DNA from 3 places in the Pseudarthrobacter sp. H2 genome. Region 3 is predicted to be linked to each of the others. Evidence: riboswitches for the same ligand, from Rfam matches in the RefSeq annotation. Region 3 holds a riboswitch; each other region holds the start of a gene.

Region 1 (12,804 bases), 1.8 Mb from region 3:
CGGCCCGCCGTCGTGCGTAAAGTCCGGGCCGCGCTGGAAAGCCGAGGCTGGCGCGCGAGATGACACTTCGAGGCAGTGTCGGCGCGCACCACTGCCGCGAACTGCCACCTCGGCGGGCGCAGTGAGCTTAAGTGTTACCGGCCCGCGTGACCGGAAACACTGCCCCGCGGCGGGGAATGGCTAGGATGGTTCGTAGCCGACGAGGTTCACCCAGGCTCAACCCAGCCCGCCGACGAAATTCACCATAGGAGTCAGCATGCCCATTGCCACCCCCGAGATCTACTCCGAAATGATCGACCGCGCGAAGACGGGCGGCTTCGCCTTCCCGGCCGTCAACGTCACCTCCTCCCAGACCCTCAACGCAGCCCTCCGCGGCTTCGCCGAGGCCGAGTCCGACGGCATCGTCCAGGTCTCCACCGGCGGCGCCGCCTATTGGTCCGGCGCCTCCACCAAGGACATGGTCGCCGGCTCCCTGGGCTTCGCCGCGTTCGCCCGCGAAGTCGCCAAGAACTACGGCGTGAACATCGCCCTGCACACGGACCACTGCCCCAAGGACAAGCTCGAGGGCTTCGTCCTGCCGCTGCTCGCCGCCTCCGAGGCCGAGGTCAAGGCCGGCCGGAACCCGCTGTTCAACTCGCACATGTGGGACGGCTCCGCCGAGACCCTGCCGGATAACCTGCGGATCGCCCGTGAACTGCTGGCCCGCACCGCGGCCGCCAGGATGATCCTCGAGGTCGAGATCGGCACCGTCGGCGGCGAGGAGGACGGCGTCGAGCACGAGATCAACGAGAAGCTCTACACCACCGTCGAGGACGCCCTGGCCACCATCGACGCCCTCGGCGCCGGCGAAAACGGCCGCTACATCACCGCGCTGACCTTCGGCAACGTGCACGGCGTCTACAAGCCCGGCGGCGTCAAGCTCCGCCCGGAGATCCTCAAGGACATCCAGGAGCAGGTGGGCGCCAAGATCGGCAAGGCCAACCCGTTCGACCTCGTCTTCCACGGCGGCTCCGGATCCTCCGAGAAGGAGATCGCCGACGCCGTCTCCTACGGCGTGATCAAGATGAACATCGACACCGACACCCAGTACGCCTACACGCGCCCGGTGGTGGACCACATGCTCCGGAACTACGACGGCGTGCTGAAGATCGACGGCGAGGTCGGGAACAAGAAGCTCTACGATCCCCGCGTCTGGGGCGCCTCCGCCGAGGCAGGCCTGGCAGCCCGCGTCGTCGAGGCAGCGCAGCAGCTCGGCTCCACCGGCAAGACGTTCTGAGCATGTCCGACGACTTCCGCAAGAACCTGATGGGCCCCGAGCCCACGCTCCTGCCTGCCGAGACCGACGTCCACGCGGAGCTGGACGCGGGCCAGGAAGCCCTGGACCTGGTCGAGAAGCACCCGACGTCCTCGCTGCTCTGGGCCATCCTGGCCGAGGAGGCCTGGAGCGAGGGCCGGACCATCGATTCCTACGCCTACTCACGCGTCGGCTACCACCGCGGCCTGGATTCGCTGCGCCGCAACGGCTGGCGCGGCGTCGGGCCGATCCCGTGGGAGCACGAACCGAACCGCGGCTTCCTGCGCGCCCTGTACTCGCTGGGGCGTGCCTCCGCCGCGATCGGCGAGGCCGAGGAGCCGGAGCGCATCGAAAAGTTCCTCAAGGACTCCGATCCCGCCGCCAAGGCGGCCATCGAGGCCGAGAAGCGCTGACCGGTCCGGACACAGCAACGCGGGGTCACTTTGCGCCCATTCCACCGTGGTGGATGGGCGCGAAGTGACCCCGCGTTGGGGTTTAAAGCTAGCTAGGCCTTCGCGAGGCCGGTGCGGGCCATGGCGTCCGCGTAGGCGGTGTGCATGTCCTCGAGGTACTGCTCCTGGCGGGCCGGGGTGCCGGCGAAGGCGCGGCCGCTGAGCGAGCGGACCTTGTAGGTCTTCAGGCCGCGGCGCCAGATCATGGGGACCTCGGTCTTGAGCAGCAGTTGGGCGAGGCGGTTGGCCTCGGTGCCGTGGGCGACGATCACGGAGGCGCGGGGCACGAGGGCGAGGAACTTCAGCAGCGGCTTGAGGCCGGCGGAAATCTGGTCCGGCGTGAACTTGCCGTTGGGCTCGCCCGGCACGTACCAGGGGTGGACGTTCCACGGCATGATGTATTCCGGGCGCAGGCCCAGTTTCCACTGGACGCCCAGCATCCGGGTGGCCGCTTCCTCGTCGCCGGCGGTGATGAAGCCGGACTCGTCCTCGGTGCCGATGTTGGAGAAGAGGCTGATGATGCGGCACTCGTCGACGTCATGCATCGGATCAACGTAGGGTACATTGGTGCCAGCTTTGTTGCCCCGCAGCGTGTCGCAGAGTTCGTTGACGGCCGCGACGCTAGGTTCGTAGCGGCGGCTCAGGAGCTGTTCGCGGAAATTTTCAGTGGCCAAGGCTGTCATATATTGCTGCTTCCCGGGATTGGTGACGCTGCCAGACCGGACGGGGGCACGGCAAACGCAGGGCGCGGAGAGTCCGGTGTGGATTGAAAATGTGGTGTGGACCGATTCCGAGTCGATCCTTATCAGTCTATCAAGCCCTGGGAAATGCCGGACCGGCCGCAGGCCGCAGGAGGCCGCAGCAGGCCGCCGCAGCGGGCGCCGGCGGCGTCCGGCAGCCGCCGTGGTGCCCGCGCGGGACCCCGCGCCGGCACCGCCGCCGCAGCTCAGCCGGCTACCAGAGCCGCTTGCTGGCGCGGCGTGCGCCCTCACCGAGCGCCTCGAGCTTAGCGAAGGCAATCTGCGGATGCACCCTGCCGCCGAGGCCGCAGTCTGTGGAAGCAATCACATTTTCCCGCCCGACAAGATCCGCGAAACGCACGATCCGGTCCGCCACGAGGTCCGGGTGCTCCACCACGTTGGTGGCGTGCGAGACGACGCCGGGGATGATGACCTTGCCCTCGGGGAGCCTGGTGTCCTCCCAGACCCGCCATTCGTGTTCGTGGCGGACGTTGGCGGCCTCGAAGGAGTAGGCGCCGGCGTCGATCTGCATCACGGATCCGATGATGTCCGCGAACGGGATGTCGGTGGTGTGCGGGCCGTGCCAGGAGCCCCAGCAGACATGCAAGCGGATCTGCTCCTGCGGGAGGCCGCGCAGGGCCCAGTTGGTGGCCTCGACCCGGAGCTGGATGAACTTGAGGTAGTTCGCCAGGCTGGGCTCGGGGTTGATCTGGTCCCAGCTCTCGGCCAGCGAGGGGTCGTCGAGCTGGACCGTCAGGCCGGCGTCGATGATCGCCTTGTACTCCTCGCGCATCGCGTCGGCGCAGGCGTAGAGGAGTTCCTCGTCGGTCTTGTAGTACTCGTTGGCGACGCGGGCGCAGGAACCCGGGGACAGGGACGCCACAAAGCCCTCGGCCAGGCCCGCTGCGGCCAGGCCGGTCTTCAGGTTGGCGATGTCCGAGCCGACGAGGTCCTGGCCCGTATACGTCAGCGGGCCGGCGATCTTGGGCTGGCTCACGCTCTTGCGGTGGGCCAGGATCCCGGAGGACGGATCGTTGTAGGCCGCATTGAATTGCTGCCGGTCCCGGCGGTCCGGGAAGGAGGTCAGGACGATGTTGCCGGGGCTGGAGCGGTGCACCCCGGCGTCGGCCCAGCGGTCCACGTCGGTCGGTTCCAGGCCGCCGAGCCGGGAGAAGGAGTAGTTCCACCAGGCCCCGTAGTCCACGGAACTGGACATCGTGTGGCCATACTCGCCGTCGTTGGGGATATCGATGCCCAGGTCCTTCTGGCGCTGGACGACGTCCACCACCGAGCCTTCCAGCAGCGCCAGGAATTCCGGCGTGATGCCCCCGGCTTCCTTGGCCTCGTTGGCGGCGATCAGTTCCGGGGTGCGGGGCAACGAGCCGGCGTGGGTGACGCGGATGTGGTCTGTGTTTTGAGGGTTGTGAGGGTCTTGGGGCATGGGGACAGTTTCCTTTCCATCGGTCCTGGCGGTAGCACCTTTGCCGGGCGGAATCCCGTGGTGTCGGGGATTCCGTGTCCGGGCAGGGTTGCTGCGGCGTCAACGGGCCAGGTCCCTCGGCCGCTCGGGATGGTCCCACCCAGTTAATTCCAGGGGCGGGGGACTGGCAAATCCGCCGGGCATTGTGTCGCGGCAAGGCGGCCGGGGGCGGCCCGGCCTGCCTCACCCGGTACATCCCCGGCGGCGCCATGGCCTTCAGGCCGGGCCGGGGCCGCCTGGACCCGCCCGCGGACCCGCCCGCGCGGGGCAGCTCCCGGTGCGATGCGGGTCACCGCGATCGGCTAAACTTGGGTGGTAAGAGCCCCGGAACTCTGGCGTTGATGGGTAAGAGCACAGCGTGAAGATTCGGGGCGTTCTCATGAACGGTGCTGGGCTCCGGCGAACCACCCTGGTGAATCAGGCAGGGTGGTCTCCACGGGATTCGGCCCGAACGAATGGGGGAGGATCCCATGCCAGCAATCGTGATCGTCGGAGCCCAATGGGGCGACGAAGGCAAAGGTAAAGCCACTGACCTGCTCGGCCACCGCGTCGACTACGTCGTCAAGCCCAACGGCGGCAACAACGCCGGGCACACCGTCGTCGTAGGCGGTGAAAAGTATGAGCTCAAGCTCCTTCCTGCCGGCATCCTGAGCCCCAACGCGGTCCCGATCATCGGCAACGGCTGCGTGGTGAACCTGGAGGCACTGTTCGAGGAGATCGACGGACTGGAAGCCCGCGGCGCTGACACCTCCAAGCTGCGCATCTCCGCCAACGCCCACCTCGTGGCGCCCTACCACCAGGTCCTGGACAAGGTGACCGAGCGTTTCCTCGGCAGCCGCGCCATCGGCACCACCGGCCGCGGGATCGGCCCGGCCTACATGGACAAGGTGGCCCGCCTCGGCATCCGCGTCCAGGACGTCTTCGACGCGTCCATCCTGCGCCAGAAGGTCGAAGGCTCGCTGCGGCAGAAGAACGAACTCCTGGTCAAGGTCTACAACCGCCGCGACATCGAGGTGGACGAGATCGTGGAGTACTTCCTGTCCTTCGCCGAACGCCTCCGCCCGCTGGTGATCGACAGCACCTTCGTCCTGAACACGGCGCTGGACGAGGGCAAGGTGGTGCTGATGGAGGGCGGCCAGGCAACGTTCCTGGACGTGGACCACGGCACCTACCCGTTCGTGACTTCCTCGAACCCCACCGCGGGCGGCGCCTCCGTCGGCTCGGGCATCGGCCCCACCCGGATCTCCCGCTCCATCGGCATCATCAAGGCGTACACCACCCGGGTGGGCGCAGGTCCCTTCCCCACGGAACTGTTCGACGAGATGGGGATGTACCTGCAGAAGACCGGCGGCGAGTTCGGCGTGAACACCGGCCGTCCGCGCCGCTGCGGCTGGTACGACGCCGTGCTGGCCCGCCACGCGTCCCGCGTCAACGGCTTCACGGACTACTTCGTCACCAAGCTGGACGTGCTCACGGGCATCGAGCAGATCCCGGTCTGCGTGGCCTACGACGTTGACGGCGTCCGGCACGACGAGATGCCCATGACCCAGACCGAGTTCCACCACGCCAAGCCGATCTTCGAGTACTTCGACGGCTGGACCGAGGACATCACCGGCGCGCGCACCCTCGCGGACCTCCCGGAGAACGCCCGGAACTACGTGCTGGCGCTGGAGAAGCTCTCCGGCACCCGATTCTCGGCCATCGGCGTCGGCCCGGACCGCGACCAGACCATCGTCATCAACGATTTGATCCTTGACTGACGGTCTGACAAGCAACTGACGTCCGACGGCGGCGGGTCACCTGGAAAGGTGGCCCGCCGCCGTCGTGGTTAAGCCGGAGTGGGGCCCGCCAGTGAGACCGTCCAGAAAAAGAAAAAAGAAAATTCCGATCGGTGCGTAACCTTTTCGGGGTTCCCCAGCGATTACTCCTTTGTAAGCGCCGCCGGAGACTGGCCCCCACCAGGCATCCGGCCGGCCTTCCACCGTAAGTGCCGGCCGGCGCCTTGCCCCCATGAGGCGCCGGCCGGCCTTCACCCAACCGAAGGATGTATCCCTGTGATGAAGAGTGTTAGCAAGACCACCAAGATTGCCATCGGTGCCGCCATTCTGGCAGTCGGAGGATTTTCCGGTATCGGACTGGCCAACGCGGCCCAGGTGTCCAACACCCAGTCCGGCACGCAGCAGGCTGAAGTGACCCACGCTACGCCCGCCACCCCTGCCGTTCCTGCCGTTCCGGCCACCCCCAAACTTCCCGCGAAGCCGGCTGCCCCGGCCGTGCCCGCAGCCCCCGCCGTGCCGGCCACCCCCGCCGTTGACGGCTCCGCTAAGGCCGACGCCGGCGTGGAGGGTACCAAAGGTGCCGCCGAGGGCTCCATCGACGCTGGCAAGGACGGTGCCGACGTCCAGGGCAGCGCCACTGCCAAGGGTGTAGCCGGCGAGGCTCACGCCAACGCTGACGTCCACGCAGCCGTCCCGGCCGTCCCGGGCGCCCATGGCGTGCCGGCTGTTCCCGCCGTTCCGGCCACCCCGTCGGCCGAGCTGCCCAAGCTCGACAAGTAAGGACCGAACGCCTCCCACGGAGGCGCCGGGGGTGCGGCCGCTAGACTTGCCGGGGCCGCACCCCAGCAGTAACGGAAGGACAACCTCTTGGCAGAACAGCTGAGCGATGACGAATTGTCAGCCGCTTTAGCTGGCGAGCCGTCAGGCTTCAGCGCTGTCTACACGGTCATTTCCCCCGCGGTGCTCGGCTACTTCCGGGCCCGCGGAGTGGACGACGCCGAGGCGCTCACCCAGGACGTCTTCGTGGATGTCCTGCCGAAACTGGCCAACGTCACCGGCGGCCACGCCGGCCTGCGGACCTTCATCTTCTCCGTCGCCCACGCCAGGCTGGTCGACCACCGGCGCCGGGCCGAACGCACGCCGTACCTGGCCGAATACGATCCCCGGGACGACGCGCGGCATTCCGCTTCCGCCGAGGACGAGGCCCTCGGCTCCCTCGGCGGGATCTCCGGCACCCTCGCCAAGCTCAATGAGGAGCAACGGGAGGTCCTGGTCCTGCGGATCGTCGCCGACCTCTCCATCGAACAGGTAGCCGGCATCATGGACAAGACGCCCGGTGCCATCAAGCAGCTTCAGCGACGCGGGCTCAGCGCCCTGCGCGAACTCGTCACCGAAAAGGACCACGCAGCATCATGACCGGCACACGCGACCCCCAGCAGGATGGCAGCATCCAGGCGATGCTCCGCGATTCCGGCCTCGAAGCGTCCACGGAGCTCCGCAGCTCACTTGAAGAGTTGCGGGCCCTGGTCCCCGGCCGTGCCCCGGCGCCCCGGGCCGACCTGGCGGCGCTGCTGGCCGCCGGTGCCCACGTCACCGGTGCCCACGGTGCCGCGGCCCCGACGACGGCGGCGATGCCCGCCGTCGTGTCCCCGCTGGCTCCTGCGGACGGCACTTTGCCGGCGGGAGTCACGAGCCTGGCAGACCGCCGCCGGGGCCGGAAACGCCGCCTGGCGATAGTGGGCGGCGCCGTCGCCGGTGCGATGGCTCTCGGTGCCGGTGCTGTTGCCGCGTCCAGCGAGGACTTCCGCCACAACGTCGGCCAGACCATCGGCGTTCTTTTCCAGCCGGCCGGCCATGTTCCGGCCCCGGCCCCTGCGCAGGAGCACGCCCAGCCGTCCCCGGCCGAAATTCCGGCCGGTCCCGCGCAGTCCACGGCCCCGGCAGTTGTCCCGGGATCAGCCGCTCCGGCAGCCCCTGCAACCCGGGCTCCCGCCCCGGCCACGCCCGTGCCGTCCGCCCCGCCGCCCGCGGTCGGCCGCAGCGGCATCCTGCCGGCGCCCGGACAGCGGCCTGTGACACCAGCGCTGCCTTCGGCACCCCCCGTGCCGGTCCCGGGCAACGGCCAGGACCTGCCCCACGCCCCAGGCCCGGTCTCGCCGACCCTTCCAGTCGTCGTTCCGACCGCGCTGCCGGGCAAGCCTTAAGGCGTACTTAAAGCTGTTGCGCTATCACTACAGGTCGTTCTAAACGCTGAGAACGACCTGTAGTGATAGCGCAACGGGGGTGGGTAGATGGCGGCCTAGCTTCCCGTCAGGCCAGGACCTGGCGTTTGGAGGAGATGACGCCGGTGTCGAAGCCGGCCAGGTGCAGGCCGCCGTGGAAACGGGCATGCTCAATCTTCACGCAGCGGTCCATCACGACGTCGAGCCCGGCCGCTTCCGCCTCCTTGGCGACGTCCTCGTGCCAGGACCCCAGCTGCAGCCACAGGGTCTTGGCGCCGGCCGCGATGGCCTCCTCGAGGACCCCCGGCAGGTCATCGTGCTTGCGGAACACGTCCACGATGTCGGGGCTCTCCGGCAGGTCCGCGAGCGAGGCGTACGTCGGCTCGCCCAGGATTTCGTTCACCACCGGGTTCACGAAGTACACCTTGTACCGGGTGGAGGACTGCAGATAGGTGGCCACGAAGTAGCTGGCGCGGGACGGTTTGTCCGAGGCGCCCACGATCGCGATCGACTTCGCCTGCCGCAGCAGGCCCAGCCGCTCGGGCGCGGACGGTCCGGTCCAGGTGCGGTCGGCGGTGCTCATGCGCGTGCTCCAATCGTGCAGGCGTCAACGGTCTCGACAGGCTCGACCACCGGCTCGGTCCCGGCCTCCGACGCCGCGGTGAGGGCCTGGTCCAGGTCCCAGAGGATGTCCTCGAGGTCTTCGAGGCCGATGGAAATCCGGACGAGGTCCTCCGGGACACCGGCGGACTCGAGCTGTTCGGGGCTGAGCTGCTGGTGGGTGGTGGAGCCCGGGTGGATCACCAGGGTCCGGGAATCGCCGACGTTGGCCAGGTGCGAGGCCAGCTGCAGGGATTCGATGAACGTCTGTCCCGCGGCGCGGCCGCCCTTCACGCCGAAGGAGAACACCGAGCCGGGGCCCAGCGGCAGGTACTTCTTCGCCCGCTCGAAGTGCGGGTGCGAGGGCAGGCCGGAGAAGTTCACGTAGGCCACGCGCTCGTCGGCCTCAAGCCATTCGGCGACGGCCTGGGCGTTCTTCAGGTGCTCGTCCAGCCGCTGCGGGAGCGTCTCGACGCCCTGCAGCAGCTGGAACGCGGACAGCGGCGAGAGCGCCGGGCCGATGTCGCGCAGCTGTTCGCAGCGCAGCTTGGTCAGGAACCCGTACTCGCCGAAGTTCCCCCACCAGGAGACGTTGCCGTAGGAGGCGACGGGTTCGGTCATCATCGGGAACTTGCCGTTGCCCCAGTTGAACCGGCCGCTTTCCACGACGACGCCACCCAGGGTGGTGCCGTGCCCGCCGAGGAACTTGGTGGCGGAGTGGATCACGATGTCGGCGCCGTGCTCGATCGGCCGCACGAGGTACGGCGTGCTCAAGGTGGCGTCGACGACGAGCGGGATGCCGGCGTCGTGCGCCGCCTTCGCGAGACCCTCAAGGTCCTGGACTTCCGACGACGGGTTGGCCACCACCTCGACGAAGATCGCCTTGGTGTTCTCCTGGATCGCGGCGGCGTAGTCCGCCGGATCGGTGCCGGCGACGAACGTGGTGTCCACGCCGAAACGCCGCAGGGTGACGTCGAGCTGGGTGACGGTGCCGCCGTACAGCTGGGAGGCGGCCACGATGTGGTCCCCGGCCTGGGTCAGCGCGGCGAAGGTGATGAACTCGGCCGCCATGCCCGAGGACGTGGCCACCGCGCCGATGCCGCCCTCGAGGGAGGCGATGCGCTCCTCGAACGCGGCGACCGTGGGGTTGCCGATCCGGGAGTAGATGTTGCCGTATTTCTGGAGGGCGAAGAGGTTGGCCGCGTCCTGGGTGTCCTTGAACACGAAGGAGGTGGTCTGGTAGATCGGGACGGCGCGGGCGCCGTGCTCGGCGTCGGGGGTCCCGCCGGCGTGCAGGGCGCGGGTGCGGAAACCGAAGGTGCGGTCAGTCATTACGCGGACACCTCAACTTTCGCGGCCGGGGTGCCGGACAGGTCCAGTTCGGTGCCGTTCTTGCGGGCGAGGTCCGCCTCGAGTTCGCGGACGATCGGGAGGATGTCCTGGCCGAACGCCGCGACCTCCTCCTGGAAGTGCAGGTAGCCGGTGAGGAACAGGTTCACGCCGATCTTCTTATACTCCACGATCCGCTCGGCGATCTGCTCCGGGGTGCCGATCAGCTGGGTCTTGAAGCCGTCGTTGTACTGGACGAGGTCCTCGAACGAGGAGTCCGCCCACATTCCCTTGCCGTCCTTGGTGGACGCGCCGGCTTCCTGTACGGCGTCGCGGAAGCCCTGCACTGCGGGCTTGTGCGCCTTCGCGACGATCTCGCGGAGGGTGTCGCGGGCTTCCTTCTCCGAGTCGCGGGCGATCACGAAGCCGTTGAGGCCGAAACGGGGCGACTTGAGGGCGCCTGCGGCGCCCCGCTGGGTCTCCGTGGAGGCGGCGACGACGCCGGCGATGTTCTCCTTGAAGCCGTCAAGGTCCTTGCCGTTGGAGAAGTACCAGTCGGCGACACGGCCGGCCGTGGCCTGCGCGGCGGTGGAGTTGCCGCCGAAGAAGATTTCCGGGTTCGCCCGTCCCGGCACATCCACCGGGGCGGGCTGCAGGGTGAAGTCGGTGATGTTGTAGTACTTGCCTGCCTGGCTGTACTCGGTCTCGGTCCAGAGGCCGCGCAGGACCTTGATGAACTCTTCGGTGCGGACGTAGCGCTCGTCGTGCTCAAGCCATTCGAGCCCGAAGTTGGTGAATTCGTTCTTGAGCCAGCCGGAGACGATGTTCACGGCGGCGCGGCCGTTGGAGATGTGGTCCGCGGTGATGATGAATTTGGCGAGCACGCCGGGGTGCCACATGCCGGGGTGGACGGCGGCGATCACCTTGAGCCGTTCGGTGGCGGCCAGCAGTGCCAGGCTGAAGGAGGTCGCCTCGTGCTGCTTGTCGGCGCCGTAGGAGGCGGCGTAGCGGGTCTGCGTGAGGGCGTATTCGAAGCCCGAGTTCTCGGCGATCCGCGCCAGCTTCTTGTTGTAGTCGAAGTCCCAGCCGGTGCGCTGTTCGATGGTGGAAACCACCAGGCCGCCGGAGACGTTGGGGACCCAGTAGGCGAACTTGAGCGGCTCGGACAGTCGGGCGACGTTACTGATGTCGGTCATGGGTGTTCCTTTACTTCCGGGTGTTTCGGATCCGCAGGACATCCTGGATGTCCGCGATTGATGGTTCGTTCTGGAGCGAGGTAGTGTCCCCGAGCGCGGTTCCTTCGAACAGCTGGGTCAGCAGCCTGCGCATGATCTTGCCGCTGCGGGTCTTCGGCACATCGGGCACGACGACGACGTCGCGCGGCTTGGCGATCGGGCCGATCTCCTTGGCGACGTGCGCCTTCAATTCGGACACGATCTCCTCGGTAGCCGCCGACTCTTTGAGTACCACGAACGCGACGATCGCGTGCCCGGTCTTCGGGTCGGCGACCGGACAGACGCCGGCCTCCACCACGTCCGGGTGGGACACGAGGGCCGATTCGATCTCGATGGTGGACAGCAGATGGCCCGAGACGTTGAGGGTGTCGTCCACCCGCCCCAGGATCCAGATGTCGCCGTCGTCGTCATACTTGGCGCCGTCGCCGGCGAGGAACCAGCCCTGCTCGGCGTACTTGCGCCAGTACGAATCGAAGTACCGTTGCGGGTTGCCCCACACGGTCCGGGCGATGGCGGGGCCGGGGGCGTCCACCACGATGTAGCCCTGGACTCCCGGCGGCACCGTGTTGCCGGCGTCGTCCACGATCCGGGTGCCGACGCCGGGCAGCGGGCGGGCCGCGCAGCCGGGCTTGAAGTCGGCGTCGGTGGGGGCGGGGGAGAGGATGGTGGCGCCCGTTTCGGACTGCCACCAGGTGTCCACCACGGGGGCGGTGCCGGCGCCGATGTTCTTCCGCAGCCAGCGCCAGGCCTCGGGGTTGACGGCCTCGCCGACGGTGCCCAGCATCCTGATTGAGGAGAGGTCGTACGTGTCCGGGACGCCGTCGGGGAACCAGCCCATGAGCGAGCGGACCAGGGTGGGTGCGGTGTAGTACTGCGTCACGCCGTAGCGTTCGATGATTTCGAAGTGCCGGCCCGGGTGCGGGGTGTTCGGCGTGCCCTCGAAGATCACCTGGGTGACGCCGTTGGAGAGCGGGCCGTAGATCTCGTAGGTGTGGGCGGTGACCCAGGCGAGGTCCGCCGTGCACCAGTGGACGTCCTGGTCCCGGAGGGCCGGGTCCGGGTTGCTGAAGAGGTGTTCAAAGCTCCAGGAGGCCTGGGTGAGGTAGCCGCCGGAGGTGTGGACGAGGCCCTTGGGCTTTCCGGTGGTGCCGGAGGTGTACATGATGAACAGCGGCGTCTCGGCGTCGAACGCCTCCGCCGTGTGGACGTCGGCGGCCTGCCCGACGGCGTCATGCCACCACACGTCCCGGCCCTCGGTCATCGGGACGGTGTCCAGCTGGTCCGCAGGGGTGGTGCGGTTGACCACCAGGACATGCTCGATCTCGTTCTCGCCGGCGACGGCGGCATCCGCGTTGTCCTTGACGGGGACGGCGGCGCCGCGGCGGAACTGGCCGTCTGTGGTGACGAGCAGCTTGGCGCGGGTGTCCTCCACCCTGAACTTGAGCGCCTCGGCGGAGAAGCCGCCGAAGACGAGCGAGTGGATGGCGCCGATCCGGGCCACCGCCAGGGTGATGATGACGGTTTCGGGGATGACCGGGAGGTAGATGACCACGCGGTCACCCTTGGTGATGCCGAGGGCCAGGAGGGCGTTGGCGGCCCTGGAGACCTCGCGCTGGAGTTCGGCGTAGGTGATGGAGCGGCGGTCGCCCGGTTCGCCCTCGAAATGCAGGGCCG
Region 2 (5,474 bases), 610 kb from region 3:
GGCGGGCGTGAACAGCAGGGTCAGGCCCTCGGCCATGGTCGGGTGGGTGAGGATGGCATCGCGCACGGCGGTGTATTCCAGCCCGGCCAGCATCGCCATCTGCACCACGGCAATGGTTTCGCTGGCTTCGGTGCCCAGCAGGGCCGCGCCGAGGATCTTGTTGGTGTCCCGGTCGATGACCGCCTTCCAGGCCCCTTCCAGATGCCCCACGGTCCGGGCCCGGGGAATGGCCGTGACCGGCATTTTTGCGATGCGGACGTTGTGGCCGGCGTCCCGGGCCTGCTGCTCGCCCAGGCCCACGCGGCCGAGTTCCGGGGTGGTGAACACACTGTACGGAATCAGCCGGCCGGCGGTGCTGCGCGGCTGCCCGGTGCCGGCCTTCGCCGCCAGGTTGGTCTGCAGCACGCGGTAGTCGTCGTAGGACGCGTGGGTGAACTGGGCGGTGCCGGCGGCGTCCCCGGCGGCCCACACGCCGTCGGCGGTGGTGTGAAGGTATTGGTCGACCCTGATGAAGCCCCGGTCGTCACGTTCCACGCCGGCAGCTTCGAGGTTTATGCCCTCGGTCATGGGCTTGCGGCCCACCGCCACCAGGATGTCATCGGCGGTCACGGTGTCACCGGAGGAGAGCGTGAGCGTGACGGTTCCGTCGGCGGCGCGGGCGATCGATTGTGCCCTGGCCCCCAGCCGCAGGGTGATGCCGGCGTCCGTGAAGTTCTGCTCGATGGCGGCGGCGATGTCCTTGTCCTCCCGGGCGAGCAGCTGGCCGCCGCCCTGGACGATGGTGACTTTTACGCCGATGGTGTTGAGCAGGTCCGCGAATTCGCAGCCGACGTACCCGCCGCCGAGGATGATGATGCTCTCCGGCAGGGATTCCAGCTCCAGCAGGGTGTTGCTGGTCTGCGCGCCGGACTCCGCCAGGCCGTCGATGGGCGGCAGCAGCGGTTCGGTGCCCAGGTTCAGCACGACGTCGGTGCCGCGCAGGGTGCGCACGCCGCCGTCGTTCAGGGTCACCTCCACCGTCCGGGGTCCGGTGAACTTCGCCTCGCCCTGGATGAAGTCCATGCCGGAGCCGGTGAAGGCGGAGAACTGGCCCTTCACCATGGTCTCCACGACGTCCTCCTTGCGGTGGCGCAGCAGTGTGAGGTCCATCCGCGGGTCCTCGGCCCCGGAAATGCCGAATTCTCCGGCCCGGCGGATCGTGTCCAGGACCCGGCCGCTGTTGATGAGGGTCTTGGTGGGGATGCACGCCACGTTGATGCAGGTGCCGCCGATCATCGAGCGTTCGATCATCGCGACGGTCCTGCCGGCCCTGGCCAGGTCCATCGCCAGGGTTTTCCCGGCCTTCCCTCCGCCGACGACGAGCAGGTCAACGTCCTCAATCTCCATGCGTTCCTCCTGTGGGCGATGCCTCCAATGTAACCGTCGGAGCCAGCGTACCCGCCGGGGCTGCGGGCCCGGTCGCGGCCGCCAACCTTTTAGAAGAACATCGGCGGGGCGTCCAGGACGGTCTCGTCCACGCGGCGGTCCTCCCACTGGCTGAAGGGCTTGTCGAGCTCGTACTTGCCGCGGGCGGTGCGCAGCAGGGTCCGGACCTCGGCGTTGTCGGGGTTGTTCAGGGACTCGAAATACTCCACGGACCAGTGGAACCAGCGCATGCAGAACAGCCGCATGGTCAGTCCGTGCGTCACAAACAGCGCGTTCGGGGCATAGCCGGGTTTGGACCAGTGCCGGTGCAGGGTCTCCATGAACGAGGAAATCCTGTCGTAGACATCGGAGCCGGACTCACCTTCGCGGAAGCGGTAGAAGAAGTGGCCGTAGGCGTTGCGGAGCTCCTTCTGGTCCTCGATGTCGTCGGCGATCTGGAAGTTGGCCCAGTCCTGTTCCCGCAGCCGCGGCTCTTCGATGACGCGCTCGACCAGGGGCCCCAGGTTGAGGGCCTCGAGGGTCTGGTAGGCCCGGAGGTACGGGGAGACATAGACGCACACCTGTCGCCCGTCCAGCTGCCGGCGGACCTGCTCGCCGGCCGCCGTGGCCTGTTCGACGCCGAGCGGAGTCAGGGGGATCCGGTAATCGGGCACCCGGTTGTAGATCGAGGTGTCGGCGTTGGCGGCGGACTGGCCATGCCGGATCATGATGATTTTCCCGGGCGCACTCATAAGCTCCAAGCATAGGGCCGGCCGGGGCGCCGGCCATGGAAGAGCCCGGGCGCCGGCCCCGGAAAAGCCGGGATCAGGCAACTACCGGCAAGTGCGGGCAAGATGGGAACATGTTGGTTCCCTCCCGCCGTCGGCTGCGGCTAGAAGTATGGATTGTGCTGGGGCTGTCGCTGGGGCAGTCGGCGGTGTACTCGGTGGTCCAGTTGCTGGACAAGCTGACCAAGGCGCCGCTGGCGCAGGGGACGTCCACGCTGAACCGCTCGCAGAGCAGCCGTGAGTACTTCGACCTCACGTACCAGCTGCTGGACATCATCTTCGCCCTGGTCCCGGTGGTCCTGGTGATTTATTTCCTCACCGAACACCGGGCGGGCCTGTCCGGAAGCAGCCGTCGCGGCGCCTCGGCGTTCCGGAAGCTGGGCCTGGATTTCGCCAGGCCCGGCAAGGACGTGCTGCAGGGGCTGGGGCTGGCCGCCCTGATCGGGATTCCGTCCCTGGGCCTGTACGCCGCCGGCCGCGCCCTCGGCATCACGACGGCGATCATCCCCAGCGCGCTGGACTCCTATTGGTGGACTGTCCCGGTGCTGGTCCTGTCCGCGGTGCGGCACGGGATCGTGGAGGAGGTGATCGTCGTGGGCTACCTGCTGGACCGGCTCGGCAAATTCGGCTGGAGCATGCCGGCGGCGATCTTCGTCAGTTCCATGCTGCGCGGCAGCTACCACCTGTACCAGGGCTTCGGGCCCTTCATCGGCAACGCGGTGATGGGAGTGGTCTTTGCCCTGGTCTACACGCGGACCCGGCGGGTGATGCCGCTGGTCATCGCGCACGCCGTCCTGGACACCGTGGCCTTCGTCGGATTCAGCCTCTTCGGGAAGGCGATCGGCCTGGGCTGAGGCGGCGGCCGGGGCGGCGGCTGGGAAGCGGGCCGCGAAGGAGGCATTAAAAAGAATTCGGCCGCCATCGGTGGGTGGCGTCAGTGGCACCCGCTGATGGCGGCCGAAGAGTTGGGCGGCGGGAGCGTCAGATGGTGACGGCTCCGGTTGCCGTTTCGAAGGTGACGGACAGGATGCCCGGCGTGCCGCGGGGGGCCAGCCAGTTCACGGCAACGTCTTCCAGCGGCTTCTCCACCGGCACGCCGAGCCACTCGGTGACGCGCTCTGCTGAGCCGGCGATCGTGAGGGCGGACATCTTGACGTTGCTCGGGTAGGCGTTGGACGGGTGAAGTTCCGGATCGCCCTCCCACTTGAGCATGTAGGGGACCTGCGGATCCGCAATGAGGCCCAGGATGCCGATCTGCTTCCAGACGAGCTCACGGCCGTCCGGGAACTTCCGGTTGCCGTTGACCGCGGCGCGGCCAAGGCGTTCCTCGAAGGGTGCCAGGTCGTCGACCTCGACACACCAGCCCATCCAGCCGCCGCCCGCTTCCGAGCGGGCGCGGACTGCCTGGCCAAAGGGGGCCTTGTCGGAAGCCGGATGGTTCAGGGCCTCCACGACCTCCAGATACTTGTGTCCCGCGAGCGGGATAATCATGTTGCGGGTCCCGAACCGGGGATGTACTCCGCCCTTCACGGCTTCGACGCCGAGGGCGGACGCAATTCGTTCGGTGGTGGCTGCCAAGCCATCGTGTTCACAGGCGTAAGAGACATGATCCATGCGCATGCCATCATCTTGGCACTTTGTGATGGGGCTCTCAGCTTAGGCGGTCCTAACCGTGGTGGGATGTCCTGCCGGGATTTGCTGGGGGAACCGCTGCGCCTTCATCTTCGTCATAAAGCTATCCAGCGCGGCTGGGGCGTTCCTAGACTGAAGCCAGGTCATGAGTGCCAGCGCACAGCCCCGGCTTGCTGGCCGGCAACCCTCGTATCGCGGTGGGGTGCCCCGGGTGAAGACCTGGCCGTCCGGCGCCCGCCGGAGGGCAAGCGCGGCGCCGCTGCCGTCCCGGGCGATGAGCCCAGGGCGGCCTGTGCCCGGTCCCCTGAGGAGCTGTTCCGATGTCCAACGCCTGGTCCTTCGAAACCCGCCAGATCCACGCCGGCCAGGAGCCGGACAGCGCCACCGGCGCGCGGTCACTGCCCATCTACCAGACGACGTCGTTCGTCTTCCCCAGCGCCGAGAGCGCCGCCAACCGCTTCGCGCTGGCCGAGCTTGCCCCCATCTACACCCGGATCGGGAACCCGACCCAGGACGCGGTGGAGCAGCGCGTGGCCAGCCTCGAAGGCGGCCTCGCCGCCCTGCTGCTCAGTTCCGGCCAGGCCGCGGAGACCTTCGCGATCCTCAACGTTGCCGAAGCCGGCGACCACATCGTGGCCAGCCCCAGCCTCTACGGCGGAACCTACAACCTGCTGGCCCACACGCTGAAGAAGTTCGGCATCTCGGTCACCTTCGTGGCGGACCCGGACAACCTGGAGCAGTGGCGCGACGCCGTCAAGCCCAACACCAAGCTGTTCTTCGGCGAGGTGGTGTCCAACCCGCGCCAGGATGTGCTGGACATCGAAGGCGTCTCGAAGGTGGCGCACGAGGCCGGCGTGCCGCTGATCGTGGACAACACGCTGTCCACCCCGTACCTGATCCGTCCGATCGAGTGGGGCGCGGACATCGTGGTGCACTCCGCCACCAAGTACCTCGGCGGCCACGGCGCCGCGATTGCCGGCGTGATCGTGGACTCCGGCAACTTCGACTTCGGCAAGGACCCGGAGCGGTTCCCCGGTTTCAACACCCCGGACCCCACCTACAACGGCCTGGTCTACGCCCGGGACCTCGGGGCGGACGGCGCCCTGGGCGCCAACCTCTCCTACATCCTCAAGGCCCGCGTCCAGCTGCTGCGCGACCTCGGCTCGGCCGTCTCCCCGTTCAACGCCTTCCTCATCGCCCAGGGCATCGAGACCCTGAGCCTGCGCGTGGAACGCCACGTCGCCAACGCCACCAGGGTGGCTGAGTGGCTGGAGGCGAGGGACGACGTCGAATCCGTCGCCTACGCGGGGCTGCCGTCCAGCCCCTGGTACGAGCGTGGCCGCAAGTACGGGCCCAAGGGCACCGGCGCGGTCGTGTCGTTCAACCTCGCCGGCGGAGCGGAGGCTGGCAAGCGCTTCGTTGATGCGCTCGAGCTGCACTCGCACGTGGCGAACATCGGCGACGTGCGCTCCCTGGTCATCCACCCGGCGTCGACCACCCACAGCCAGCTCACGGCGGAACAGCAGGCAGTGGCGGGCGTGACGCCGGGGCTCGTGCGGCTCTCGGTGGGACTGGAACACATCGACGACATCCTTGCGGACCTCGACGCCGGATTCCGGGCGGCCAAGAGCGCCTGAGATCCGTTGGGTC
Region 3 (12,804 bases):
TCGAAGTAGTTCTGCCAGGACCGGATCGGCGACGGATCCCCATAGGGAACCACCATCTCTGCGATGGACGCACGGTTGATGATCGGCCGCAGCCGGTCGCCGTCCTGGAAGGCAATGTTGTGCAGCACGACGCCTTCGCGGACGTCGAATCCGACGTCGACGCTCCACTTCTCCCACTCGACGTGGTTTCCGTGGGAGACGGTGAAACTGGGCCCCTCCGGCTGGGTGATGCTGATGGGCTTCTGCGTGGTCCGCAGCGGCCCGGTCAGCTCGGGATCCGTGTAATTGCCGTGTTCGGCGGGGACCGGAACGGCGCCGGTGTCCAGCACCTGCGTCACCGTCCTGGCGACCACATCCACGTAGGCCACAAGCCCGTCCACGGGGTGCGCCCAGGCACTGTCCTCCGGGAACTCCTGCACGAACGCGAGTCCCCGCAGGATCCGGCGGCCCTTTTCCTCCGGGTAGTCAAAGACGCCTGCGGACAGGGGCGCGACGCGGACCTTGGCGACATCCAGGTTGCGGGCCGCGAGCGCCTTGAGCCATTCGGGGTGGGTTGCGAGTATCGACTCCACCACCTCGAACTCCTCCTCCAGGACCGGCAGTTCGCCGGTGATGGCAGTGTCCAGCTCGACGGCGGTTTCCACGGTGCCGTTGGTCACCGAAACCACCGCGTCCTTGGGGGCCGCACCGGCCACGTCGTGCAGGAACACGCGGAAGCGGCGGTTCACCGGCGCTTCCTCCTGTCCGCGGGGCGGGTCCAGCAGGCCCAGGTAGGCGATGCGGGCAGACTCCCCCAGCAGCCCGGCGGCCCGCAGGATGTCCCGAACCTCGGTAATTTCTGTGGCGGAGGCCAGCGAATGGGCGGCGGTGTCGACGTCGATGGCGGCTGTCATGGCAACTCTTTCCGTGGGTGGGCGGCCGCGGCCCGGCAGCCCAGTTTATTATTCTATGCTTGTAGATAATACCGGCACGTAAGATGCATCACAAGGGGCCGGCCCTATCGCCTGGCCCGTGCGGCCCGTTTGGAGAGTTTGAGTGCCAAAGATTGTCAACCACGACCAGCGCCGCCTTGAGCTGGTGGATGCCACGTGGCGCATCATTGCCCGGCATGGGATTGAGGGCGCCACCATGCGCGAGATCGCCACGGAGGCCGGCTTTGCCAATGGTGCCCTGAAACCCTACTTCCCCACGAAGGACCACCTCATCACCTTTGCGTTCGGGCACGTCTTCAACCGGACAAACCAACGCATCGCCGACACCTCGGCCGGCAAGGTGGGAATGGAGGCGCTGCGCGCCTTTTGCCAGGAGGTGCTGCCGCTGGACGAGGACCGCATCAACGAGGCCCGCATCGTCATCCCTTTTTGGCAGAAGGCCCTCACCGACCCCGTCAAGGCCGAGCTGCATGAGACCTCAATGAAGCAGTGGCGCTCCGCCCTGGAGGGACATCTGCGCCGGGCGCGGGACCGGGGCGAAGTCACGGTCCCAACGCAGGATGATGACATCGTCAACCAGCTGATGAGCATGCTCCTGGGGGCCCAGATCGTCGCCGCCATGTCTCCCGGGGAACATTTGCCTGCCCAATTGAGCGACCAGCTTGACGCCTACCTGCTGCTCCTGAACCCAGCCGCGCAAGGTGCCCGGTCCTGACCCTTCATTTTATTCGCCAGCGGTTGAAAATAAGTGACAGCCGGCACATGGGCCGCTACAGTTGTGGAAAGTGTTGTCCGCCACAGCCCCGCCCTTCGCGCCACCGCGGCGCAGGGCATCCGACGGCGGCCAGCAGACTCCCGCCGACACCGGCCTGCACCACTAAGGGACCTCGAATACCCGTCACCGCCGCACGCGAAACCGCCGACGCCGTCCAAACCGCCGTCGCCCATTCCTTCTCCGCGTGGCACGATCTCATTTCCGAATCCTTCGTGCCGTTGCATGTGCGCTCCAGCAACCCCGGACAATTTCACGGCCGGCTGCGCTCCCGGCTCCTGGACGAGCTGTCCATCGTCGAGGTCACGGCCACCGGCCACAGCGTGCACCGTACGCCATCGCTCATCGCCCGGTCGGACCGTCCGTATTTCAAGCTCAACCTGCAGCTGGCCGGCACCGGGCTCCTGGTGCAGGACAACCGCGAGGCCGTGCTGCAGCCAGGCGACCTTGCCGTGTATGACACCAGCCGCCCCTACACGCTGGCCTTCGAGTCCGATTGCCGCACGCTGGTGCTGATGTTCCCCCACGACGCCCTTGACCTGCCGGCCGGTTCAGTGGGCCGGCTGACGGCCACGCGGATGGCCGCCGACAAGGGGCTCGGGCGGATGGTCAGCCCCTTCATGACCCAGCTGGCGGAAAATCTCGACGCGCTCTCCGGCCCCAGCGGGCACCGGCTGGCCCACAACACCGTGGACCTGCTGAGCACCATGTTGGCCGCGGAGCTGGACCAGGCCCAGGACGGCCCCGAGCGCCCGCACGAGGAACTCCTGGGCGGAATCCGCCGTTTCATCGAGGCAAACCTGGCCGACCCCGAGTTGTCCCCGGCAAGCATCGCGGCCGCGCACTTCATCTCCACGCGGCACCTGCACAATGTCTTCCAGGAGGCAGGAACCACGGTGGCCCACTGGATCCGCACGCGGCGGCTGGAGAATTGCCGGCGCGAGCTGCGGGACCCCCTGCTGGCGCACCGCCCGGTCAGTGCCATCGCCGCCCGGTGGGGCCTCGTGGACGCGGCGCACTTCAGCCGCATTTTCCGCTCCGCCTTCGGCGAGCCCCCCAGCACATATCGCCGCCCCGCCTGAGCCTGAACAGCCCGGCGCACCGCAGCAGTGGTTGTTCGCCTTCGGTCAACAGGCCTTCGCTTAATGACAAGACGGGGCGCTGGCGGTCAATGAAACTTGAGGCATCAAAGAATCACAACATTGCCCCACTGGCTTTGCACCTACCGACTCGAAGCGGAGTTTTCATGGAAACGTTCACTGACCTTCTCACGGCGATCACACCGGTCGCCGGCGAAACCCGGACCATATTCGACCCCGCCACGGGGGAAGCGGTGGGCGAGGCGCCGGTTCACGATCTTGGGGATCTGGAGCGTGCCATCGCTGCCGCCACCGCCGCCCAGCCGGCATGGGCGGCCCTCGGTCATGAGGGGCGGAGTGCGGCCCTGCTCAAGGCGGCCGACGCCGTCGACCGCTCTGCTGAGGAGCTCGCCCGGCTGCTCTCCCGCGAGCAGGGGAAGCCGCTCAACGGCCCCAACGCCCGCTTCGAGGTCGGCGCCTGCGCCGCCTGGCTGCGCGCCACCGCCGCCACCGAGCTGGCCGCGGAGACCGTGGTCGACGACGGCGCGACGCATGCCGAAATCCACTACCGGCCCATCGGCGTCGTCGGCGCGATCGGCCCGTGGAACTGGCCCATGATGATCACCATCTGGCAGATCGCCCCGGCCCTGCGCATGGGCAATGCCGTGGTCGTCAAGCCGTCCGAATACACCCCCCTCAGCGTCCTTGCCCTGGTCCAGGTGCTGAACCAGGAACTTCCCGAGGGCCTGCTCTCGGTGGTCTGCGGCGGCCGGGAGGTCGGCGCCCGTCTGGCCGAACATCCCGCGATCGGCAAGATCATGTTCACCGGATCCACGGCAACGGGGAAGGCCATCATCAAGTCCTCGGCCGGTACCGTCAAGCGCCTGACCCTTGAGCTCGGCGGCAACGACGCCGGGATCGTGCTCCCCGATGCCGAGCCCACGGCCATCGCCGAGGACCTGTTCTGGGGTGCGTTCATCAACACCGGACAGACCTGCGCGGCCCTGAAGCGGCTCTATGTCCACGAGGACATCTACGGCGACGTCTGCAAGGCCCTCACCGCCGTCGCCGCCGCCATGCCCATGGGCGTGGGCCTGGACGAGGCCAACGTGCTGGGCCCGCTGCAGAACAAGCAGCAGTTCGACATCGTGTCCCGGCTCGTGGACGCGGCCAAGGACTCCGGTGCGCGGGTGCTGGTGGGCGGGAACCCGGAGGCGGGGCAGCCCGGCTACTTCTACCCCGCCACGCTCGTGGCGGACATCGACAATGACAACCCGCTCGTGGCGGAGGAACAGTTCGGCCCGGCCCTGCCCATCATCCGGTACAGCACCGTCGACGAGGCGGTCGCCATGGCCAACGGCCTCGACGTCGGGCTCGGCGCCTCCGTCTGGTCCTCCGACAAGGACCTGGCCCGCAGCGTGGCGGCACGCATCCAGGCCGGCACCGTCTGGATCAACTCCCACGGCGGCGTGGACCCCCGCATTCCGTTCGGCGGGGTCAAGCAGTCCGGCTACGGGCTCGAATTCGGAGTCGAAGGCCTCAAGGCCCTCGGCGTGCCCCAGGTCATCAACGGCTGAGGGCTCCCACGGGGCAAGCCCAGGCGGGGCAAGCAAAGACGGGGGCCGTTGCCACACGTGTGGCAACGGCTCCCCCTGCATTTGGGACAACCTTGCCGGACCTGGTCCCCAGGGAAGTCCTGCACTGGTAGTCAATGGCGGTGCCGCGAACAACAAGCTAAATGCTGTGAGCACTGACACACTCAAGACATCTTTATTCTCCCAATGGAGGTTTTTAATGTCACACGAACAAACCCTTCCGTCCACCGGCACCGCAGCCGGCAACGGGAGCAACAACGGCCTGAGCAAGCGCACGCTCGGCGTGCCCGCCTTGGTCTTCATGATCATCGCCGCCTCCGCCCCGTTGACGGTGGTGGCCGGCGGCATCCCCAGCAACTTCGCCGTGACCGGAAACGTCGGCATCCCGCTGTCGTTCATCGTGCTCGGGGTCTGCCTGGCGCTGTTCGCCGTCGGCTACGCGGCCATGAGTGCGCACATCCGCAATGCCGGTGCGTTTTACGCCTACATCGCCCAGGGGCTCGGCCGTGCCACGGGGGTGGGCGCCGCGTGGGTGGCGTTGATTTCCTACAACGCGATGCAGATCGGAATCTACGGTCTCTTCGGCTTTGCGTCGGCGTCCTTTGTCAACGGCAAGCTTGGGCTCGACGTCCCGTGGTGGCTGACCGCGCTGGTGGGCTTCGTGATTGTCGGCTGGCTGGGGATCAACAAGGTCGACCTGTCGGCGAAGATCATCGGCGTCCTCGTGGGGCTGGAATTCCTGGCGGTCATCGTTTTCGACGTTGTCTCTTTTGCCGTCAGTCCGGAGGGTGTCAGCGGCGCCGGACTGGCGCCGTCGAACTTGTTCACGGCCGGCGTGGGCGCAGCCCTGGCCTTTAGCATGGCGGCGTTCATGGGCTTTGAGTCCGCCGCCATCTACAGCGAGGAGGCCAAGGATCCCACCAGGTCCATCGCGCGGGCAACGTACATCGCCGTCGGCGTCATCTCACTTTTCTACGCCTTCTCCGGCTGGGCCATGACCGTCGGCACGGGCCCGAGCCAGATTGTGGCGAAGTCCCAGGAGTTTGGTCCGGACCTGCCGTTCGTCTTCCTCGCCGGCCACGGCGCCGTGATCGTCTCCGACGTTGCGCAGCTCCTGTTCATCACCAGCCTGCTGGCCGCCCTGATCGCCTTCCACAATGCGGTGGCCCGGTACGTGTTCTCGCTGGGCCGTGAAAGCGTGCTGCCGCGCGGCTTTGCCCGCGTCAACGCCCGGCACGCCCCGGTTGCCGGCTCGCTGACCCAGTCCGTGCTGGCCCTGGCCATGCTGGCCGTGTTTGCCATTGCCGGCATCGGCTCCGAGTTGGGCGAGATGTACCCGGTCCTGACTTTCTTCACGTGGCTGACCAACACGGCGGCCTTCGGCCTGGTGCTGCTCCTGGTCCTGATCTCGGTGGCCGTCATCGGCTACTTCCGCAAGCACGCAGCCGGGTATTCATTGTGGACCCGGGTCATTGCGCCCGCCCTGGCCGCGCTGACGCTCGGCACGGTGTTCGTGCTGATCGTAGTCAATTTCAATGTCCTGATCGGCTCGGACGGCTTCTCCCCGCTTTCCTGGATCCTGCCGGCGCTGGTGGTGGTGCCCGGCATTGCCGGGCTGTTCTGGGGCCTGTGGCTGAAGAGGGACCGCCCGGACATCTACCGGGGCATCGGGTTTGGCGGCGCGCCGGACACGTCCGCCTGACGGGATGGACCCCCTTCACAATTGCCCTGGGCGGCCCGGCTTCTGCCGGGCCGCACAGGGCAATTGTTTCAAGCATCAGCTCCATCCGTTGACGTGGTCGCTGGTGAACACGATATTGGTGTCGTCATCAAAGCTGTGCTCCTCCACCGTGCCCTGGATGGCCTGGCCACCCGGACCACGGCTTCGGGAACGGCCCCGTAAAAACATTTGGCGGCACGCAGGCCCAAAACGCCGCAATGCAACCCACGAAACCCGACTGGTCAGCGGACCCGGCGGAAGCCCGCAGGGTCGCGGCCCGGATCGAGGCCGGGACGGTCTGGATCAACGCCCACGGGGCCGTCCACCCCATGATCCCGTTCGGCGGAACCAAGCAGTCCTGATACGGGGTGGAATTCGGCGTCGACGGGCTGAAATCCCTGGGGGTGCCGCAGGTGATCAACGGCTGAGGTGCCGGGAGCTGGGGATATTGGCGGCGGCGATCTTTGCCTGGCTGCCTGCGATGCCGGCCTTGTTCGCGTCAATGGCTGCGATGTCGCCCACGGCGTAGACGTTCCTGGACCCTTCCACCGTCAGTTCCGGCGTGACCGAGACGTACCCCCGAGGGTGCGCGCCGCGAGCAGATCCCCGGCCAGGTAGCCGGTCTGCGGGTCCTCCGGCGGCAATCCGCAGCGGAAAGCAGTCAGCCCTTCACCAGGTCAGCGTGGTGGACCGCGACGACGTTCGGATGGGCCCGCAGCCGGTAGCGGAGGGCGTTGTCGCCGTAGGTCTCCAGGATCGGGCTGTTCGTCGGGTCCACGGACAGGCCGCGGGCCTTGGCTTGAAACTCCGGGCTCACCGCGAGCTGCGGCATGGTCGCGTCCAGCGCCGGATTGTAGAAGAACGGCAGCGAGACCCGGTCGGTGCCGCGAAGGGGCGAGATCACGCGGTGCAGGGTCGCCTTCAGGTAGCCGTTCGTCGCCAGTTCGAGCATCTCGCCGATGTTGACCACGAACGTTCCGGGGACCTGCGGCGCGTCGATCCACTTCCCCTGGTAGTCGACCTGGAGACCGCCCTTCCCGGGCTCCACCAGCAGCAACGTCAGTACCCCGCCGTCGCGGTGGGAGCCGACACCCTGCTTGGGCTCCGGGTCGGACTCCCCCGGATACCGCACCACCTTCAGCAGAGGGAACGCGCGGTCGGCGAAAGCGGCGTCGAAGGTGTCCTCGGGCGCGCCAAGCGAGACCGCCACGGCCCGCAGGAGGGCGAGCGAGATGGCGCTCAGCCGTTCGGTCCACTCGGAGACAATCTTCCGCATCTCCGGCAGCGCTTCCGGCCACAGGTTGGGCCCCTCGAGGCGCCAGTAGTCCGCGACGCCGGGCCCCGGCTCCACAGCGTCACGCTCGACGCCGATGTCGATCTGCTCACGCCAGTCCACAGCGCCGTCCGTGAGTTCGCCGCCGACCCTGGTGTAGCCGCGGAACTGCCGGCTGTGGACGTTCTCGACCGCGAGCTTCTGGTCCTCGGGCAACTCGAAGAAGCGGCGGGAGATGTCCAGCATGGCGTCCGTCAGTTCCGGCGGGACCCCATGGCCGGCCAGGTAGAAGAAACCGACCTCATGCATGGCGTTACGCAACTCGTCACGGAATAAGGACGCCTCTTCCGGGCCGGCATTCAAACGGGAGAAGTCGAGCACAGGCAATGTTTCGAGTGGCAACGTTTATATTCCTTTTCGGTACCATTGGCAAGCCGAAGCCTTAACTAGCCTCAATGTTACGCACAGGTCTGCTGCGTTGGACACAAAGGTGTCGAAATAAGACATTTGGGCTGACCGGCGATCCGGTGGAAGCGCTGCTCCCGATGGACGTGCGGTTATTGCTTGTCGGTACGGGCCTTGCGGGCGGGATCGACCTTTCCGTCGGCGCCGTAGTCACCCTCGGAGTACCGGCCGATTTCCGACTCGGCGGTACGGCCTGGAACCGCCCCCGCGTCGCCGTAGTCGGCCTTCACATACCGGCCGGCTTCCTTGGCCTTCCCGCCCAGGGGCTCAGGGAGCTCGCCCTCGCTGCCGACCGCGCCATAGTCGCCTTCGCTGTACTGGCCTTCCTCGTCGTCGGCATGGCGGCCACCATCCCTGCCGGTCTTGCCGTAGTCGCCTTCGACATATCGGCCGCGAAGTACGGGTTCTTGGGGTTCTTCCGGCCTTCTCTTCTCCGGTTCTTCAACGCTGCTGCTGTCGGTCATCATCCTGCCTTTCCCACGACGAACTGATGCGTCTGTTCGGGCGCTCTCTAATTTTATCGTCGCCTGCCGTGGCTGGACAGGGCAATGTGGAACGTCGGCCGCCGGGCTGGCCCTGTCCAGCCGATGTGACTCTTTGTGATCATTTGTTTCAGAAAGCGTCGTAATTATTGGGAAATCGAAGATTATGCAACAAAGTGGGGTTTGTCCGGGACGCTACCGACCGACAAAACCAGAAACACCCGTAACCACGAATTAACACCATCCAGATCGGCTGAGAGACCTGGCTCGATGACGCCGTAGCAACCACCCTTCGGGGCACGGTGCTAATGCCAGGACCGATGGAGATTGCCAAGATCCCAAGGTCAACCGACCCGGCCCGTGCCGTGTCGGACGCACCTTATGGTCCTGGAGTTCCTCGGTCATGACCGAGAGGATCCGCGATGGATACCAACGCAGCACCCACGCCCCCGACGAGTGCGAAGACCAAACGCCGTCCCCTGCGCCTGCTGACCCTGATGGGTGTGGCGGCCCTGGCGCTGAGCGCCTGCGGCGGCACCGCTGGCGGCACCTCGGCATCGCAGGCCGGCCCGGAGGGGAATCCGGTGCAGGGCGGAACGTTCGTCTTCGCGGAAGTCACCCCGATCAACAACTTCCAGACCCAGGCGGCGCGCTTCTACGAGAAGGCCAACGTCCTGAACAGCGTGCTTGACCGGCTGACCTATTTCGACGCCCGGAAGGGCGAACTCGTCCCTTGGATCGCCAGCAAGTTCACCGCGAGTGAGGACCAGACCAAGTTCACCTTCACCATCCGCCCCGGCGTGAGCTTCAGCGACGGAACACCCCTGGACGCCAAGGCCGTCCAGGCGAACCTCGACGCGCTCGGGAAGGGCGTCGAGAGCGCCAAGATCCAGCCGAACGTTGATTTCTCCGCCTACAAGTCCTCCCAGGTCATCGGCGGGGACCAGGTGGAGGTGACGCTGTCCTCCCCCGACGCCAACTTCCTGCGGGCCACCTCCTCCGTCACCGCCGGACTCGTCTCCCCGACGACGCTTGCACTGGACAACGCCGGCCAGTCAGCCATCGCGAAGATCTCGGGCTCGGGTCCTTTCGCCTTCGAATCGGAGAAGGCCGATGAGGAAATCGTCCTGGCCAAGCGTGCGGACTACGCCTGGGCTCCGGCGGGTGCCCCGAACCAGGGAGCCGCCTACCTGGATAAGGTCGTCGTGAAGTACCTCCCGGAGGTGGCACACCGCGCCGGGGCCGTGCAGACCGGACAGGTTGACCTGGTTCGCGGCCTGCAGCCGGCCGACGAAACCACCCTTGCCGGCAGCGGCAACCAGGTCCTTCCGGCCAAGGGCATCGACCTGACGTCCAACATGGCGGCAGTCCGCATCGGCAGCGGCAAGCTCGCCGACGCGAAGGTACGCCAGGCACTGCAGCTCGGAATCGACCGGCAGACCCTGAAGGACACGGTGCTCTCCGACAGCTACGAACTCGCCGGATCCATCCTGAACCGCGAAGCACCGGACTTCGTTGACCTCTCCGCCGAACTGGCCTACAACCCCGAGAAGTCCAAGAGCCTGCTGGAGGAGGCCGGGTGGGCCGTGGGCGCCGACGGCATCCGCGCCAAGAACGGCCAAAAGCTTGAAGTCACTGTCACCTCATCAAACAACTCCGTCGTCATCAAGCCGGCATTCGAGTTGATCGAGCAGCAGTGGCGCAAGATCGGCGTGAAGCTGATCAACCGTGCGGCCGACAACACCTTCCTCGCCACCGCGATGAAGGAACCCAACGTGGAATTCTTCGGAACCCGCCAGTTCGCCTATGGCGGCCTGGGCCCGGTCTTCGGCCCGGCCACCAATACGCAGACCTTGAATTCCGACCAGCAGCTCAATGAGCTCTTCGCCAAGGAACGTGCCGCCACCACCGACGCGCAGCACAAGGAGCTCGTCGCCGAGGAACAGCGCAAACTCGTGGTTGACGAAGCGCTGAGCCTGGTCCTCTGGGACGAAGTCCAGGTCTACGGCGCAAACGGCAAGGCGCACGTCGACTTCACCTCCGGTACGGCACCCATCTTCCAGGGTGCCTGGAAGACCGGTAAGTAACCCGCCATGGGCCTCTACTTTGCGCGGCGCCTCGGGCAGGCACTACTCGTCATCTGGCTGGCGTACACGCTGGTCTTCCTGGCAGTGCAACTTCTGCCCAGCGATCCGGTGACGATCTTCCTCTCGGCCGACGCGGCAGCCAATCAGGCAACGATCGACGCCATGAAGGCCCAATACGGCTATGACCAGCCGCTGCCGGTGCAGTACTTCAGCCAGCTCTGGGGTTTGCTCGGCGGAGACGTGGGGTACTCGCTGGCCTCGGGCCAGCCCGTGGCGGAGCGCATCGGCAACGTCGCCGGATCCACGCTCGCACTGGCGTCCAGCGCGTTTGTGCTGGCCGTCGTCCTCGCCGTGGCCCTCGTGGCCTCGGCAACGTTGACCCGGTCCACGGCACTGCGGCGCATCATCACCAACCTGCCGCCGTTATTCGCTGCCGTGCCGGTGTTCTGGCTTGGCCTGGTGTTGCTGCAGTTGCTGTCGATCCAGCTCGGCGTGATGTCCCTGTTCCCCGACGGGTCCTTTGCCTCACTGGCAGTGCCCGTCGTCGTCCTGGCACTCCACGTTTCCGCCCCCATCGCGCAGGTACTGCTCAAGAGCGTTGCCCACGTCTATGAGCAGCCGTTCATCGATGTGCTGCGTGCCAAGGGTGCCTCCCCCGCCTGGGTCTTCTACCGCCATGCGCTGAAGAACGCTGCGGGTCCGGCCATGACGATCGCCGGCATCACCGTCGGAACGCTGCTGGCGGGGTCAGTCATCACCGAGACGGTCTTCGCCCGCTCCGGCCTGGGATCGGTGGTGCTCCAGGCCGTCACGGCGCAGGATGTGCCCCTGGTGCAGGGCCTTGTGCTGTTGACGGCAACAGCGTTTGTTGCGGTGAACCTGGTTGTCGACATGCTCTATCCGCTGCTGGATCCCCGAATCCTCAAGAGCAGCGCCCATGGTTCGCCGCACGCGCTGGCCGCCTAAGCCGAATGGAGACTTTAGTGAGCGTCAAGCTGGAAGACACAAAGCCGGCCGGTGTGGTCGCAGGGCTGCAGATCGGAGTCGACGACGGCGGGGCCGGCCAGGGACGGGGCCAGGGAACCGTCCTGCGCTCGGTGAGCCTGTGGCTGACCGTGATTCCGTTGCTGGTCTTGGTGGGGTGGGCCCTGCTGCCGGGACTGTTCACCGGCGTCGACCCGCTCGGCGGCATTCCGAAGGAAAAATTCCAGTCGCCGGGTCCGGACCACTGGTTTGGTACCGACCATCTGGGCCGGGACATCTATGCGCGGGTCGTGTACGGCACCTCGCAGACCCTGCTCACCGCCGGCTTGGCGGTCCTGATCGGGTTCGTGGTCGGAACAGCCCTCGGGCTGCTCGCCGCCACCGCCGGACGGTCCGCCGACGCGGCAACCATGCGCCTGATTGACGTACTGCTGGCGGTGCCGGGTTTCCTGATCTCGCTGATCATCGTGACCGCTTTTGCGCCGGGGCCCATTTCCCTCGGTGTGGGCGTTGGTATCGCCTCGATCGCCTCCTTCGCCCGGGTGGTGCGCTCGGAAGTCCTGCGGGTGCGGAACCTGGACTATGTCGAGGCCGCGTTCCTCAACGGGGGAACGTACTGGTCCGTCATCTTCAGGCATATCCTGCCGAACTCCTGCGGGCCGGTCCTCGCGCTCCTGGCGGTTGACCTCGGTGCGGCCATTCTCGCGATTTCAGGTCTCGGTTTCCTTGGTTTCGGGGCTCCGCCGCCCACTCCGGAATGGGGTCTGCTGATCTCTGAAGGACGGCAGTACCTCGCCCGTGCCTGGTGGATGACCAGCCTGCCAGGCGTCGTGATCGTGATCACTGTCATGCTTTTGGCCGGTCTCGGACGCCAACTTCTCAAGCTCTTCCGGTTCTAGTCAGGAGCCCCCATGACCATCAACCCAGTGGAAGCACGCAGCGATGCCGCGCCTTTGCTTGAGGTGCGCGGACTGCACATTGAATACGGCCGCGGCCCCGACGCCGTCGTCGCGGGCGAAGCGCTGGACCTGGTCCTGAAGCCCGGGGAGATCGTAGCCCTCGTCGGCGAGTCAGGGTCCGGCAAGAGCACGCTCGCCAAGTCCATCATCGGGCTGCTGCCCCGGTCGGCCCATATTCCTGCCGGCTCGATCGTGTTCGACGGACACGAACTTATCGGCCTTCCGGAACGCGCCCTGGAGAAGATCCGTGGTCGGCAGATCGGCATGGTGCCGCAGGACCCGGGGGCATCCCTGGACCCGGTGAAGACGGTGGGATCCCAGGTGGCCGAGGTGTTCCGGCTGCACCCGGAGGGACGCAAGCGGTCTAAGGCCGAGATCCGGGCCGAGGTCATCAGGCTCTTCGAGCTCGTGGGCATCGACCGTCCCAGGGAACGGCTGAAGCAGTACCCCCACGAA

What was found. Region 3 has a riboswitch for S-adenosylmethionine ahead of ACQCSZ_RS10090 (ABC transporter substrate-binding protein). Riboswitches for the same ligand answer to the same signal wherever they lie in the genome.
Region 1: linked by a shared signal. The riboswitch ahead of ACQCSZ_RS18195 (cobalamin-independent methionine synthase II family protein) and the one ahead of ACQCSZ_RS10090 (ABC transporter substrate-binding protein) in region 3 are both predicted to bind S-adenosylmethionine.
Region 2: linked by a shared signal. The riboswitch ahead of ACQCSZ_RS12955 (bifunctional o-acetylhomoserine/o-acetylserine sulfhydrylase) and the one ahead of ACQCSZ_RS10090 (ABC transporter substrate-binding protein) in region 3 are both predicted to bind S-adenosylmethionine.

What each region holds. Positions count from the first base shown of each region.
Region 1 is NZ_CP189594.1:3,925,072-3,937,875, reverse strand. Features, by position in the region: gene ACQCSZ_RS18215 (hypothetical protein) at 1-63, shown strand, start outside; gene fbaA (class II fructose-bisphosphate aldolase) at 257-1,276, shown strand; gene ACQCSZ_RS18205 (DUF3151 domain-containing protein) at 1,279-1,707, shown strand; gene ACQCSZ_RS18200 (uracil-DNA glycosylase) at 1,800-2,429, opposite strand; gene ACQCSZ_RS18195 (cobalamin-independent methionine synthase II family protein) at 2,701-3,927, opposite strand; SAM riboswitch class I at 3,941-4,063, opposite strand; gene ACQCSZ_RS18190 (adenylosuccinate synthase) at 4,437-5,726, shown strand; gene ACQCSZ_RS18185 (hypothetical protein) at 6,021-6,524, shown strand; gene ACQCSZ_RS18180 (RNA polymerase sigma factor) at 6,612-7,160, shown strand; gene ACQCSZ_RS18175 (hypothetical protein) at 7,157-7,948, shown strand; gene ACQCSZ_RS18170 (CoA-binding protein) at 8,055-8,549, opposite strand; gene ACQCSZ_RS18165 (O-acetylhomoserine aminocarboxypropyltransferase/cysteine synthase family protein) at 8,546-9,898, opposite strand; gene sfnG (dimethylsulfone monooxygenase SfnG) at 9,898-11,091, opposite strand; gene acs (acetate--CoA ligase) at 11,102-12,804, opposite strand, start outside.
Region 2 is NZ_CP189594.1:2,733,924-2,739,397, reverse strand. Features, by position in the region: gene ACQCSZ_RS12975 (dihydrolipoyl dehydrogenase family protein) at 1-1,386, opposite strand, end outside; gene ACQCSZ_RS12970 (histidine phosphatase family protein) at 1,476-2,156, opposite strand; gene ACQCSZ_RS12965 (CPBP family intramembrane glutamic endopeptidase) at 2,267-3,046, shown strand; gene ACQCSZ_RS12960 (VOC family protein) at 3,174-3,812, opposite strand; SAM riboswitch class IV at 3,966-4,081, shown strand; gene ACQCSZ_RS12955 (bifunctional o-acetylhomoserine/o-acetylserine sulfhydrylase) at 4,145-5,461, shown strand.
Region 3 is NZ_CP189594.1:2,119,144-2,131,947, forward strand. Features, by position in the region: gene ACQCSZ_RS10045 (primary-amine oxidase) at 1-893, opposite strand, end outside; gene ACQCSZ_RS10050 (TetR/AcrR family transcriptional regulator) at 1,036-1,647, shown strand; gene ACQCSZ_RS10055 (helix-turn-helix domain-containing protein) at 1,824-2,786, shown strand; gene ACQCSZ_RS10060 (aldehyde dehydrogenase family protein) at 2,951-4,360, shown strand; gene ACQCSZ_RS10065 (APC family permease) at 4,578-6,080, shown strand; partial or broken gene ACQCSZ_RS10070 (aldehyde dehydrogenase family protein) at 6,338-6,526, shown strand; gene ACQCSZ_RS10075 (hypothetical protein) at 6,516-6,647, opposite strand; gene ACQCSZ_RS10080 (isopenicillin N synthase family dioxygenase) at 6,760-7,773, opposite strand; gene ACQCSZ_RS10085 (hypothetical protein) at 7,929-8,303, opposite strand; SAM riboswitch class I at 8,556-8,645, shown strand; gene ACQCSZ_RS10090 (ABC transporter substrate-binding protein) at 8,741-10,405, shown strand; gene ACQCSZ_RS10095 (ABC transporter permease) at 10,412-11,371, shown strand; gene ACQCSZ_RS10100 (ABC transporter permease) at 11,389-12,288, shown strand; gene ACQCSZ_RS10105 (dipeptide ABC transporter ATP-binding protein) at 12,301-12,804, shown strand, end outside.